DNA from 4 places in the Alteromonas sp. W364 genome. Region 4 is predicted to be linked to each of the others. Evidence: predicted binding sites of a transcription regulator. Region 4 holds the regulator's gene; each other region holds the start of a gene.
What was found. The regulator sigma-54, encoded in region 4, starts transcription at its own class of promoters, with help from an activator protein. The targets are predictions, from matches to a motif close to GTTGGCACGNNNNTNGNNT.

Region 1 (3,199 bases), on a different contig from region 4:
GTGACCACCATAAGCAACAACCTCTGGCTTTACAAAACCTTCAACGGTAGGACCTGTTGAAGAGAACGTAGTTACACGGTCATCAGAATAATCAAATGGTGTGTAGCTATCTGTAATCGCGCCAACCGTAATGATGTATGGGTTATTACCAGGAACGGTAATACTCATATCTTCGTGACCACTGTTACCAGCAGAGGTAACCACTACAATACCGGCTTCCCAAAGCTTCATGATCGCTTGGTTTATTGGGTCGTCCCAATAGTTAGATTGGACATCAGCGCCCAATGATAAATTTAAAACGCGAATTCGATAGGTTTCACGATTGTGATAAATCCAGTTCAAACCGTCTAACACTTTTGAGTAGCTACTTTGACCATTCTTATCGAATGCTTTCACTGATAAAAGGTAAACGTCTGGTGCAATACCGTTAAACTTACCGTTGTCAGCTTTCAGGCTACTAGCGATAATGCCAGACACATGTGAACCGTGACCGTTTTTATCATCGTTCAACCACCAAGTACGACGGCTTTTAATTGCATCGTATTTAGCAGGAACACGCCAGTAACCTTCAGAATCGACCAATAGGTTGAAACCGTGTTGGCCAGCCATGATAGTACCACTGTCTAGTACAGCAACGGTTACACCCAAACCTGTGATACCGAGCTCGTGCAATTGGTCAGCACCAGTCTGTGTTGAAATGTAGTTATCAATGATGAACTTTTTGTTCTGGCCGTTACCCGCACTCATTGTAGCTACCGAGCGATCATCTTGAATTCTTACATCGTCGAGCTGTGCAATCACTTCTGCTTGTGACGGAGTTAGCACTGCGCTAACTGCATTGATGATTGGAAACTCTCTTGAAATACTCCCACCAACACTTGTTACCGCTGTTTTTAATGTCTCTGAACCTTTACCTTGGACGATGTATGATTTAGGCTGTTCTTTAGCCTTCTTTACCGCACCGTTGCCAGCGTCAGTCGATAAAAAATCACCGTATCCATTCGTTGCGACAGCGCCGGCGAAACCGACTACTGCAACAGAGGCGAACATCATCGTCTTTAAAGTGTTGCTGATAGACATGTGTAACTCCAAATAAAAATATACTTTCTCTGTCGCCGATAATGCACAGTGTATGCCAACTTTCAAAAAATCGTATCCCACTGTTTTTATTGGACTATTTATTTGGAAGGTATGTAAATTTTAATTTCGAATAACAATATGACTTAATTTATGAACTAAATTATGGTTTAGTCATTTATAGAGTCATTTTTTAAGTCGCAGCTTAGGCTTGCAAAAAGTTAGATGGTTATCTATGCGGTTGTTGATTACAATGCTCAAATAATAGGAGTGTTTATGAACAAATTGCTTGTCGTATTAATTGTAGTTGTGGCGCTTGTTGCCGCTTACGCGGTATTTAGTATCAACGAAGAGCCTCTTGCTGACACTGGCAGTGAATTTACTGAGATACCAAAACAGCAAGCTAACAAACGTAGTATCGACCAAGAAATTAAAAACTTTAACCAAGAGAAGGAGAATGTCGTTGATGAAGAGCCTACTGTGCTTTCTGTGAGCGACGATCTGTCCGATCTGCCTGCCAAGTTTGTGCTTAGTGGCATTGTGTATAGTCAGAGTGTTGCTGAAAGCTTTACTGCTCTGTTAGTTGACCAAGCTGCCGGTGAGTACTTTGTTGACGAAAACATTAACAACTTAGATGTATATGTTAAACGCATCAATAAAGCGTCAATTATTTTAGAGTTTGAGTCGAGAGACTATGAGCTCTTCTTGGGCGAGACAAACAGCTTAATTGAAGAGCAGACTCAACAACGATTCAACGAGATGACGGCGAAAGAAATAGGTTCAAGACCAAGACAGTTAGAACACATCGTGAAAACACTTCCTAACTTGTTTAATGATGGGGGTAAAGTCATTATTCCTGGTATGAACCCAGACCTCTATTCTAAAGTACGTTTTCAAGAGGGTGACGTACTCTTAGAGGTAAATGGTTTCGAAATAGATGACGATAAACAATTAAGTGACCTTCAAAAGGAAATACGCTCTGCTCAAACACTTACTTTTAAGGTAAACAGAGCGGGTAGATTGATTACGCTTTATCTCGACATACCGCATGAGGCTCTAAAACTATAAGTTTTCCTTTAGAAACGCAGCAACGGTTTCGTACCATTCTGCTCTATTTTCTTCATCATAAAAGCCATGACTTTCGGTACCCTTTACAAACCACTCAAATGGTTTTCCCTGTTCAATTAGCTTATCTCTGAGTAACTCCGCATGAATAAAGGGTGTTCGTCTGTCTTTTTTACCATGGCCGATCAGTATGGGTGCGGCTATTCGGGAAATGTAATTAATAGGCGAAAACGTCTTCAAAATGTCTGGGTCATCACCTAAGTATTCCAACAAGCGAGTTTTTCCGTAGAGCATGTCTGGAATGTCCCCCTCTTCGAACATCAGCGTTAAATCGTAAACCCCAGCATTCGCCACGACACAGTCGAATAATTCAGGTGCCATGGTCGCTGCCATAACCGCAGAATAGCCACCGAAGCTAGCGCCCATAATACACACTCTATCGTTACTGACCCTGTCTTGATTCATTGCCCATTGTGCGCCTTCAATGATATCCAATTGAATCCGGTTGCCCCATTCCTGGTAGCCGGAATAGCGATAGTCTGAACCATATCCACCAGAGCCTCGATAATTGACACGCAACACGGCATAACCTTGAGAGGCAAGATATTGAACATCTCGATCAAACGTCCAGTAATCTCTAACACCATGAGGACCACCATGCACCAGCACTACTAAAGGCGCATCTTTATCTTTAGGCACCGACACAGGTAGCGTTAAAAAGCCATGAATGAGCACGTCATCGCTTGCAGCAAAAGTGACTGGTTTGGATTCAGACATCAGTTCTATGGGAATAGAATCTAAGTTCCTGAACAAAAACTGGAGGGAATTGGTCGCCTTATCGAACAAATAGAAGGTACCAGGCGAAATATCGCTGCTAACATAGAGTATCCATTTGTTGCCATTTTCGCTGCGACTGATCAATTCAACCTTGTTACCGGGGAATGTTTGTAGGAATTGCTTGTAAAGCTTCACCTCATAAGTGTTCTTGCCGAACATGACATAGTCAGGCCTACCATCATCCAGACGCAAAGCGTAGGGTGTGCCACCATCAGCACTG
Region 2 (3,199 bases), on a different contig from region 4:
AGCCAATAAGTTCGCCTACTGCGCCTAGTTTAACGAGTTCTTTTGCGTCATCTACATTTACATCAATAAAGTCGTCGTTGATTGGAGGGGAGTTTACACCGATATTACCCAAACCGACAAATATAACATCGGCTTGTTTAGTAAGTTATAGGTTACGATAAACAAAAACTGGCCACCCCTACAGGACTTGAACCTGTATCAAAGACTTAGGAGGTCCTCGTTTTATCCAGTTAAACTAAGGGGTGGAGGGGCAAAGCCTTATTTTGTGCTACTTTATGAATCAAAACAAGTCGGTGCGTTTTACCGACATTGTGCTGCTGAGCTTACAGAATAAATGAAGCGTCAAATCAATCGACGATTATTGCCTAGCAACAAAATCATTTGCTTGAATATTACCTAAAAGGCTTCGGTCTCGGCTAGTGACCGTGGCTGTTTCAGCAAATACTTGTGTCACAACAAGAGGAGTAGGGTGTAACACAAACTGCTTATATTGTTGACCAAAGTTGTCCTGAATTTGTTTTACACTAAATAAGGTAAGTTGGTCTCCAGCTTTCACTTGTTGGTTTTCACCAAGGTTAATTTGTAGTTGGTTATTTGCTACAGCCAAAATTCTGCCCATAGTTGGCTCGCACATGGCAAATTCTTCTAAGTCGACTGCTGCTTGCTGCATGCTCTCTAAAACAGCACGACCGAAACGACTTCGCCAAAATTGATCGGAATGCACGTCAACGGTCTTCGTTCGATCAAACTCCCAAGCTTCTGATAGTCGATATTGCTTACTCATCAAGGTTTCACCTGAAGCACCGTTCAATAGCGTGATGCTATAGGCAAGGTTTCGCACCGCTTGTTCACCCTTCCAAAACGTAAACGCATTCGATTGATTGCGCTCTACGCTAATGTCATCAATGGTAATTGCTAATACATACTGAACATCCGTTTTTTCTGCCAGTCTGACGGCCTGCATTGCTTGATTTGTCGTATGCCAATTTAGAATATACGGTTCTACATCAGAGACGGTAAGACTTGTTGTGATAGCCGCAAATGTCTCCTGAAGCTTCATTGCTGCCGCTTCACCGAAAGTATGTAGCTGGCCATCCGCAGCTTGTGCACCGTAGCGTAAAGGGAAATATGTAGTTGCAATACGCTTGGTATAATCGGCTGCGCTGCATTGTGATTCTTGTGAAAAGATATCTGCGCGAATAGATACGGTGACATAGCCATCTTCATATACCTCTTCAATAAGCTCAATCGTATTTACCTCACCACTAGAGCGAATCTCTAAATGATCATCCATCAGTAGGCCGTTCGTCATTTGTTGTACGCTTCGCACAGATGCGCCAGCAAACAATAAGGCTTGCTTAATTGCTTCTTCTGTTGCCTGTTCTCTAGCAGCCACTTTATCACCGTTTAGAATAGCTGCTTGCCCAGTGGCTGAGAACCAGGCCGCCTTAGCTGTGTGGCTAAAACTAAGTGACAAAAGAACAAACCCAAAAATAGTGTACCAAGGTGTTTTCATATCAATGTGCTCAACGTTATGCTGTTCAAGGTTGCATTGCATTTATGAGTCTCTGCAAGACAACTAAGACTAAACTGATACTGTCAAAAAACAGTGTTATTGCTTTGGCTATACAAGTTATATGCCATAAGGCACATTTAGAGGATTTGAAGGTTTAATCTGAAATAGTTGGTTCGCTTATTGCTTAGTGTCTCAATAACGAAGCATATGAATACAGCGTCTATTAAGAAAAGCTACTAGATAGACTCTGCTAAAACAACAAAGCAAGGCAGTAGGAAACAACCATGCAAGAGTATACGAACTATTTACCAAATAAAAAACAGCTTCTAATGAGCGCGATGATGCTTTTCGCTGTCGCCGCTTTGTCGGGCTGTAGCTCAATGTTTACCAAGCATGTGGAATGGGAAACGATTGAGCCTGAATCTTATCCTGTGCTCAGTGCTGTGGGTTATGCACCAATAGATGCACAACTGGCGTCGGATGATTCTACCAAAACACTGATGGCGATAAAGGCATCAAAACTTGACGCCTACCGCGAATTGGCGGAACAAGTTTATGGCCAAAAAGTTGACGGTGAGCAAGAGTTAGCAAATTTGATCCTGACAAACAACCAGTTAAAAAGCTCGGTGGAAGGCGTTATTCGAGGCGCTCGTGTTGTAAAGAGTTACCCCGTAGGTGAAGACACATACGCAACGGAATTAGAGCTAGACATGTCACGAGTCTATGACATCTACCTTTCAACAGCCAAGCCGAAAAAAATACGAAAGGTCACTTACTATTGATTTGAGCAAGCAGACTTCTAACAAACCTTGAGTTCAGCACAATTTGCTCTAACATAAGAGCTTCTATAAGCTAATTTGGGATTTTATGAGTCAAGACATGAGTCATGCAGGTGAGGGTGAACACCTATTAGAACTTCGCCATTTAACGCTCGACGATTTCGACGACATTAAAGAGTTAATGGATGACGTGTATCAACACGTTGGTGGCGCTTGGAAATTACGCGAATACCAAGCCCAACTCAATACCTTCCCCGATGGACAAATATGCATAGAAGATAAGGGTAAAGTTGTTGCCGCAGCATTTGCTGTGATTGTTGACTATGACAAATTTGGTGACAAGCACACTTACGATCAAATTACCGGTGATGCTTACTTAACCACGCACGATCCCAAAGGTGATGTTCTTTATGGCGTTGATATATTCGTATCGAATGACTACCGAGGCTTGCGTTTAGGCCGACGTTTGTATGAGGCGCGCAAAGAGATTTGTCGCAACCTGAACCTTCAGTCTATTATGGCCGGTGGTCGCATTCCTAATTATTCAAAGTATTCTAGCGAACTAACTCCATACGAATATATTGAGAAAGTTAAATCAAAGGACATTTTCGATCCTATCCTGACCTTTCAAATTTCTAATGGCTTCGAAGTGAAGCAAATTTTAAAGGCCTATTTACCGGAAGATAAAGCGTCACGTGGCTATGCAACGTTATTGCAGTGGCACAACATATACTACGATGCAGAGAAGCCATCTATTATTAATGGTGTTAAAGAGTCAGCGCGTATTGGATGTGTTCAATGGCAAATGCGTTACTTTGAAAATGTTGGTGAATTGCTTCAGCAAGTAGAATACTTCGTCGATGCCTTATCTGATTACTCGTGTGATGTTGCATTGTTTCCTGAG
Region 3 (3,199 bases), on a different contig from region 4:
AGCTGATCATTAGTGCCAGGAATTGCTTGTTTTTGCCATACACCATTTTTTGTTTTATCTAACATGAATGCGCCGTCTGAGCTACTTGCGATGAGTTTGCCACTCAATGGGTCTATTTGCATGATTCGTCCCAGACCGGCGGCAACAAGCTGCTTTCCTTGCCTAGTGCTTAAAATATCATTAAGTGTATTTCGAGCATCATAGTTTAGTGCAGTTGAACTGTGTTGCTCAATATGTGAAGGGCTCTGTTTATTGACCTCGAGCTCAAATATTCCACTCCATTTTGCGTGCACTAATGCATCCTTGAATTCGATAATGTCCACACTACTTTCTTGATTATCGCTCAGTGGCAGAAACTGAGGGCTGAGAAGCTTATTGGCGCTAGCGCTTAACTTAAATATACCGTTTCCTGCGGCTAAAATGCCTCGACTTGTCTCTTTTAGCCTGAGGATCTCAGTAGAGCGATTGCCAATTTTAAACTGACTAATAATATGCGCAGGTGTCATCTTAATAATATTCGGTATACCCGTTAACCAGATATTGCCTTGGCGGTCCTCCTGCGCAGAAAAAACCGTATTCATACTGATATCAGACTCTATGTAGTTCCTGAGGAAATGCAGATTTTCATCAAGCACAAACAGGCCGTGATAGACCGTTGTGATGTAAAAGTAGCCATCGGAAGAGAAAATAGCGCGATACAGCTGTGTATCCTTTGGGAAATCACTTGGGTTGAGCACTTGAAGTAAGTCAGTATCTTCTAGTCGATAAACACCATGTGACTCAGTCACGAATACTATCTTTTGATTTTTATCTTGTAGTATTTGCGTAACACGCGATTCTGAGCTTAGTGTATAAGGCAAAGTCTGATGATTCAGGATGATATTGTCTTGTTCAACGTGTGTCGTGATCTTATTGATATGCTGGTCATTTTTCGCTTTATACCAAAACTCATTATCAATATTGAAAATGAAGTGTTTACTTGAAATTGCCCCTTCCACTATTCGCAATTTTTTGCCGTCATAGAAGAAAGTAAATTGACTGGAAACAAATAGGACACCATGTTCATTGCTACGTGTCGACCATATTTCACCAAATTCCTCAATGTTCGGGAGATATTGAGCAAGCAGGCTTGTATACTTCAGCTTACCTGCTGCACTTATCGACACTTTGGCTATATCGTTGGTTGTGCCCAGATAAAGCTCTCCTTGCCACTCAGCTATTTCTCTTACTGGTGTTGCATGAGGAGTCGAAATGTTGCTCCAAGAACTCCCGTCCCACATTGAAATGCCGCTTGTGTGTCCAACATAAATAAATCCTTTTTTATCCTGAATGGACGTCCAGTTTTGGTTATGCCCACCATGTTCATTTGGAGGATATACCGTAATTAAAGGTTGGCCCACAAATTGATACTGCTGTTCCTGAGCCTGCATTCCAGATTCATTGGCATGAGCGACAAAATGCAAGAATAGAAAGATGAAAAATGAAAGCCCGACTAAAGCTGTGTCGTGAATTACCTTCATGAATCTGTCGCTTGGAGCTAAAAACATGCGTAATAATTTTCCTTATCTGTTTGGCCTAACACAGTAAATAGCCTTATAGAGACAGCCGGATGGACCTAGTTTGAAGCAAGTGCCTCAGCACTTTATTCCCTCCGAGCAGTGTAGCGCAATTCATGAATAAGAACCAAGGCGAAGTGAATACTTGCTTGACCGTTTTTTTACTGTTGGTACGGCCTTTGCAAATTCACCTAGTATTGTAACTAAATAGCCTGTATTTTTTGAATTAATAGTTAATAAAAACAGAAGCTTAGTCTTATTGTCACGGTTTGGATGAAAATTAATTATGCAACAATTTGCCACCGCTCAAACAACTATTGCCGCATCAAACATAGCGTTTGAAGAGATCCAAGTGAATTCACCTGTGAGCCGCGAATCAGCTGGCTCTCAGTATGATAATAGTCAACAACGCAGCGCATTTGAAGAAGCTTTAGCTAGGCAGGAAAAGCAAGCTGAAAACCGTCGTGAACCTGAGCGTAATGATAATAAACGCAACAGCCAGGTTCAGGATAAGAATGCAGAGCAAGCTCAGTTGAGCCGAGAAAGAGCGCAAGAGAGTCAAGAAGCTAGGAATAGAAAAAGAGATGAGCAGGCTGAGCAAAGCAGGCTCGACAATGAGCGTAATCGAGACTCAGACAAGCAAACGAGCTCGACAAATAATGCTTCATCAACCGAGCGCTCAGAGCCGACAAATCGAGGTTCAGCAAGCTCAGAAAAGCAGAGCGAGGAGCATTGTGTAAATTGTGAAGAGCACCAAACCGCTCTGCATGAGCAAGCTAAGCTAAGTGAAGCTAGTGAGGAGCAGCGCAATATTGACGAAATTTTAGTGGCTGAGAAAGCAGCGGCACAAAAAGAGGCTTCCAGCCAATCAGGTAAATCTGAAAACGAGGCTGCATTAGCACCAGGCGACGAGTTCAATTGGGTTGACTATGTTGACCGTATTAAAGACCTCTCTGATAAAAATATTAGCAATGATTTGTACATTGATGACTCAAGCAATAATGAGGACTTTTTCAAACAGGCACTAGACTCTTTGGCTTTAACTTCAACGAAGAATGCCAGTGATAGTTCAGACGAAATTGCTGTAGACAGTGTTTCTGATATTGTCACAGAAGAGACAGACACAGAGTTTCTGGAAATTCATCTTAGTGAGAAAGAGCTTGAAGCGCTGCTGAAGGCGAGTGGTGTAGAAAAAGAATTGAGTTTGCATGGTGACGCACTTGAGGAATTAGACAAAGCGATTACGTCTTTATTGCAGCAATTAATGGATAGAAGTGGACCAAGCGAAGCTGATCCAGCCGAACAAAATCTTGAATCACAACAAGAGGCATTAGGTGCATCCGAAGTCGATGCTAGCCTATTGAAAAACCTTCTATTATCTTCTGAACAAGAAGCTAAAGCGATGGCCAAAGCCAATGATGCGAAATTACAGGCACTTGATAATGAGAATGCGGTTCCAAATGAATCTTTAAGCGCTTTTGAATTGGCTCAGGATGAGTTTACCGATCAAGAAAAAGTACCTCAGCCAATCGAAGGCAGCATTGATGACGCACTTCTTGCCGGTATCAAACCAGTAACAGGTGAAGTTGAAGGCGAAAAAGTAGCACAGCCGCTTGATAGTGAACTCAAGCCAAATCAAAACC
Region 4 (3,199 bases):
TATCTGGTAAGAAGTCGACAATTTCAGACACTTCGTTAGCCATTTTGGGAATGTTTCGTACGTCGATGCTAACGGCTACTTTTTCATTCTCATCGGCCAAGGTATGCGTTAGCGTGGGGAGTAAGCTGACCGGAATATTGTCTACGCAGTAGTAGCCCAAGTCTTCTAGGGCGCGCAATGCTATTGATTTGCCTGAACCGGAGCGTCCGCTAATGATGATTAGATTCAATGATGAGCCCCTTATTCTAGGTTTTGGTTATGCTAGCGCTGCGATTATTTGGTCTTTACTTGTGGCTTTTCTAATCGTTTTCACGATTTCTTTATCACTGAGTTTTTGTGCAATAGAAGAAAGTGTCTGAAGATGCTCTTCTGTTTGCTCTGATGGTACTAATAGTGCAAAGAAAATATCAACGGGTCTGTCGTCTATAGCGTCAAAGTCGATAGGTTCTTCACTCGTGACGACAACAGCTACGATATCGTCTATGCCGTCGATACGGCCATGAGGAATGGCAATGCCATTTCCAATACCTGTGCTGCCCATTTTTTCTCGGCTCACTATACTCGCGAGTATATCGCCAAGTGCTAATGATGGGTTTTCTCTGGCCGCAATCTCGCTGATGACTTCGAAAATTCTTTTTTTACTGTGACAATCGACCGCACATTCAGTGCGGTCTAAAGAAATGATATCAGATATGATCATATTAACTCTTAAGCAACTAGTGTCGCTTTAGTTTTTCCTTGTGTTTAATAACCTGTCTGTCTAGTTTATCGATAAGGCCATCAATGGCTGCATACATGTCATTATGCTCGGCATTTGCGTGAACAACGTCACCCTTTAAATGCACAGTAGCTTCTGCTTTTTGGCTCAGCTTTTCGACGTTTAACACCACGTGTACGTTGCTGATATGGTCGAAGTGTCGTTCTAACTTCTCAAACTTAGTATCGACATATGCTCTGAGTGAATCTGTAATATCTACGTGGTGACCTGTTAGATTAATTTGCATAATGTTACGTCCTCTAATGTCGTCTTATAAAAGACTTTTTCTTTGGTTCGACGGGGGAATCGAGAGAGACTCTCGATATTTCGCAATTGTCCGCCGTGCAACTTGAATACCTTGATCAGCTAACAATTGCGCAATCTTGCTATCACTTAATGGCTTGCTAGGTAACTCTGCAGCCACTAACTTCTTAATTAATGCTCTTATCGCAGTAGATGAACACTCTCCTCCAGACTCAGTAGAAACATGGCTAGAGAAAAAGTACTTTAACTCATAAATGCCACGTGGCGTGTGCATATACTTTTGTGTGGTAACTCGAGATATAGTCGATTCGTGCATATCCACCATTTCAGCTACGTCATTTAGTACCATCGGTTTCATCATTTCTGGGCCGTGTTCAAAAAAGCCCATTTGTTGCTGCACAATACAATGAGACACCTTTAGGAGTGTTTCGTTGCGGCTTTCTAAACTTTTGATAAACCATTTCGCCTCTTGTAAATGAGACTTAATAAATTGGGAATCGTTCGAATTTTTTGTACTTTTACTTAAGGCCGCATACTCTTGATTAACCACTAATGGCGGCAGTGAATCATTATTTAATTCAACAACCCAGCGACCGTTTTTCTTGAGCACAGTGACATCTGGAATGACATATTCCGGCTCTTTGGTTGCTATCTCACTCCCAGGACGGGGATTGAGTGTTTGTAGCAGACGCATCACTTCACGCAGTTGGTCTTCTTTCAACTTCGTTTTACGCATTAAAGTGCGGTAGTCTTTACTACTTAGTAAATCACTGTGTTCGCTTAGCAAATGTTTAGTTTCAGCGACCCAAGGTGTGTCGGGAGCAAACTGATTGAGTTGCACCAGCAAGCATTCTTGAGGTGAGCGGGACCCAGAGCCAATAGGGTCAAACATTTGAATGCGTTTTAAAACACATTCCACTTCATCAAGCTCAATCTCTTCGTTTTGTAAGCTATCCAAAATGTCTTCGCAACTGACGGTTAAATAGCCTGATTCGTCGATACTGTCGATAATTGCGATAGCGATAGAACGGTCAATATCAGAGAAGGGCGTTAATTCCATCTGCCAGATTAAGTGGTCTTGGATATTTTCTGAGGTCTCACCTTGAAAGACGTAGTCGTCGTCGGGGCTTGAGCCACCTGTCATCGTTGCTGGTGCAGAAGACGAACTGAGGTATTCTTCCCATGAACTGTCGATCGGTAAATCATCAGTGAGTTGATTGTTTTCTAAGGCGTCATGACTATCGATGTTGTCAGAATTTGCCGAATTGAGGTCGCTAGAATCAGCTTGCTCTCTATCGTTTGCACTATTCTCTTCTGACTGCTTGTCATTATTGTGTTCACTTTCATCAATTTCCAATAAGGGATTTGAGTCAAGCGCTTCTTGGATTTCTTGTTGCAGGTCTAGCGTAGATAACTGTAATAGCTTGATCGCCTGCTGCAACTGAGGCGTCATCGTAAGTTGTTGACTGAATTTTAACTGCAATGAAGGCTTCATTGATGCCCTTGACCTAATGTTAACGGCGAGACGTGCCGAATTCTAAACATGATACGGAATACCTATAAGACAAATTGTTCACCGAGATAAACATCTCGCACTTTTTGGTTACTGAGAACTTCCTCAGCACTGCCTGAGGCGATTAGTTCGCCATGACTTACTATATACGCTTGTTCACAAACATCGAGGGTTTCTCGAACATTGTGGTCAGTTATTAATACACCAATATCACGTTCTTTTAATTGTTGTATTATCTTCTTTATATCATTAACAGAAATTGGGTCAACACCGGCGAAGGGTTCATCGAGCAAAATAAATTTAGGATTTGCTGCTAAAGCTCGCGCGATCTCGACTCTACGCCGCTCCCCGCCTGACAAACTCATCCCAAGATTGTTTCGAATATGATTCACATTAAATTCATCCATTAAATCATCGGCTTGTTGCTCGCGCTGGTCTTTTGTGAGTTCTTTTCTCGTTTGCAAAATAGCCATTAGATTTTCATATACCGTTAGTTTCCGGAAAATCGAAGCTTCTTGCGGTAAATAACCGATACCGTGTCTTGCTCTCTCATGCATGGGCTGAATTGATAAATCTAGCTGATCAATGAAAATTTCACCTTTATCGATAGGTACGAGCCCAACGATCATGTAAAAAGTAGTGGTTTTACCGGCGCCATTGGGGCC

Region 1: a site for sigma-54 is predicted at 1,122-1,140, ahead of RM556_RS05370 (S8 family peptidase). Genes of this name have one in related genera too.
Region 2: a site for sigma-54 is predicted at 1,627-1,645, ahead of RM556_RS07525 (flagellar assembly protein FlgT). Genes of this name have one in related genera too.
Region 3: a site for sigma-54 is predicted at 1,723-1,741, ahead of RM556_RS07855 (flagellar hook-length control protein FliK). Genes of this name have one in related genera too.

What each region holds. Positions count from the first base shown of each region.
Region 1 is NZ_JAVRID010000003.1:4,440-7,638, forward strand. Features, by position in the region: gene RM556_RS05370 (S8 family peptidase) at 1-1,080, opposite strand, end outside; gene RM556_RS05375 (hypothetical protein) at 1,354-2,145, shown strand; gene RM556_RS05380 (S9 family peptidase) at 2,140-3,199, opposite strand, start outside.
Region 2 is NZ_JAVRID010000004.1:68,411-71,609, forward strand. Features, by position in the region: partial or broken gene RM556_RS07515 (hypothetical protein) at 1-130, opposite strand, end outside; tRNA gene RM556_RS07520 (tRNA-Arg) at 170-245, opposite strand; gene RM556_RS07525 (flagellar assembly protein FlgT) at 359-1,558, opposite strand; gene RM556_RS07530 (LPP20 family lipoprotein) at 1,846-2,298, shown strand; gene RM556_RS07535 (bifunctional GNAT family N-acetyltransferase/carbon-nitrogen hydrolase family protein) at 2,384-3,199, shown strand, end outside.
Region 3 is NZ_JAVRID010000004.1:141,317-144,515, forward strand. Features, by position in the region: gene RM556_RS07850 (response regulator) at 1-1,547, opposite strand, end outside; gene RM556_RS07855 (flagellar hook-length control protein FliK) at 1,843-3,199, shown strand, end outside.
Region 4 is NZ_JAVRID010000006.1:235,568-238,766, reverse strand. Features, by position in the region: gene rapZ (RNase adapter RapZ) at 1-229, opposite strand, end outside; gene ptsN (PTS IIA-like nitrogen regulatory protein PtsN) at 257-700, opposite strand; gene hpf (ribosome hibernation promoting factor) at 717-1,004, opposite strand; gene RM556_RS11770 (RNA polymerase factor sigma-54) at 1,029-2,516, opposite strand; gene lptB (LPS export ABC transporter ATP-binding protein) at 2,579-3,199, opposite strand, start outside.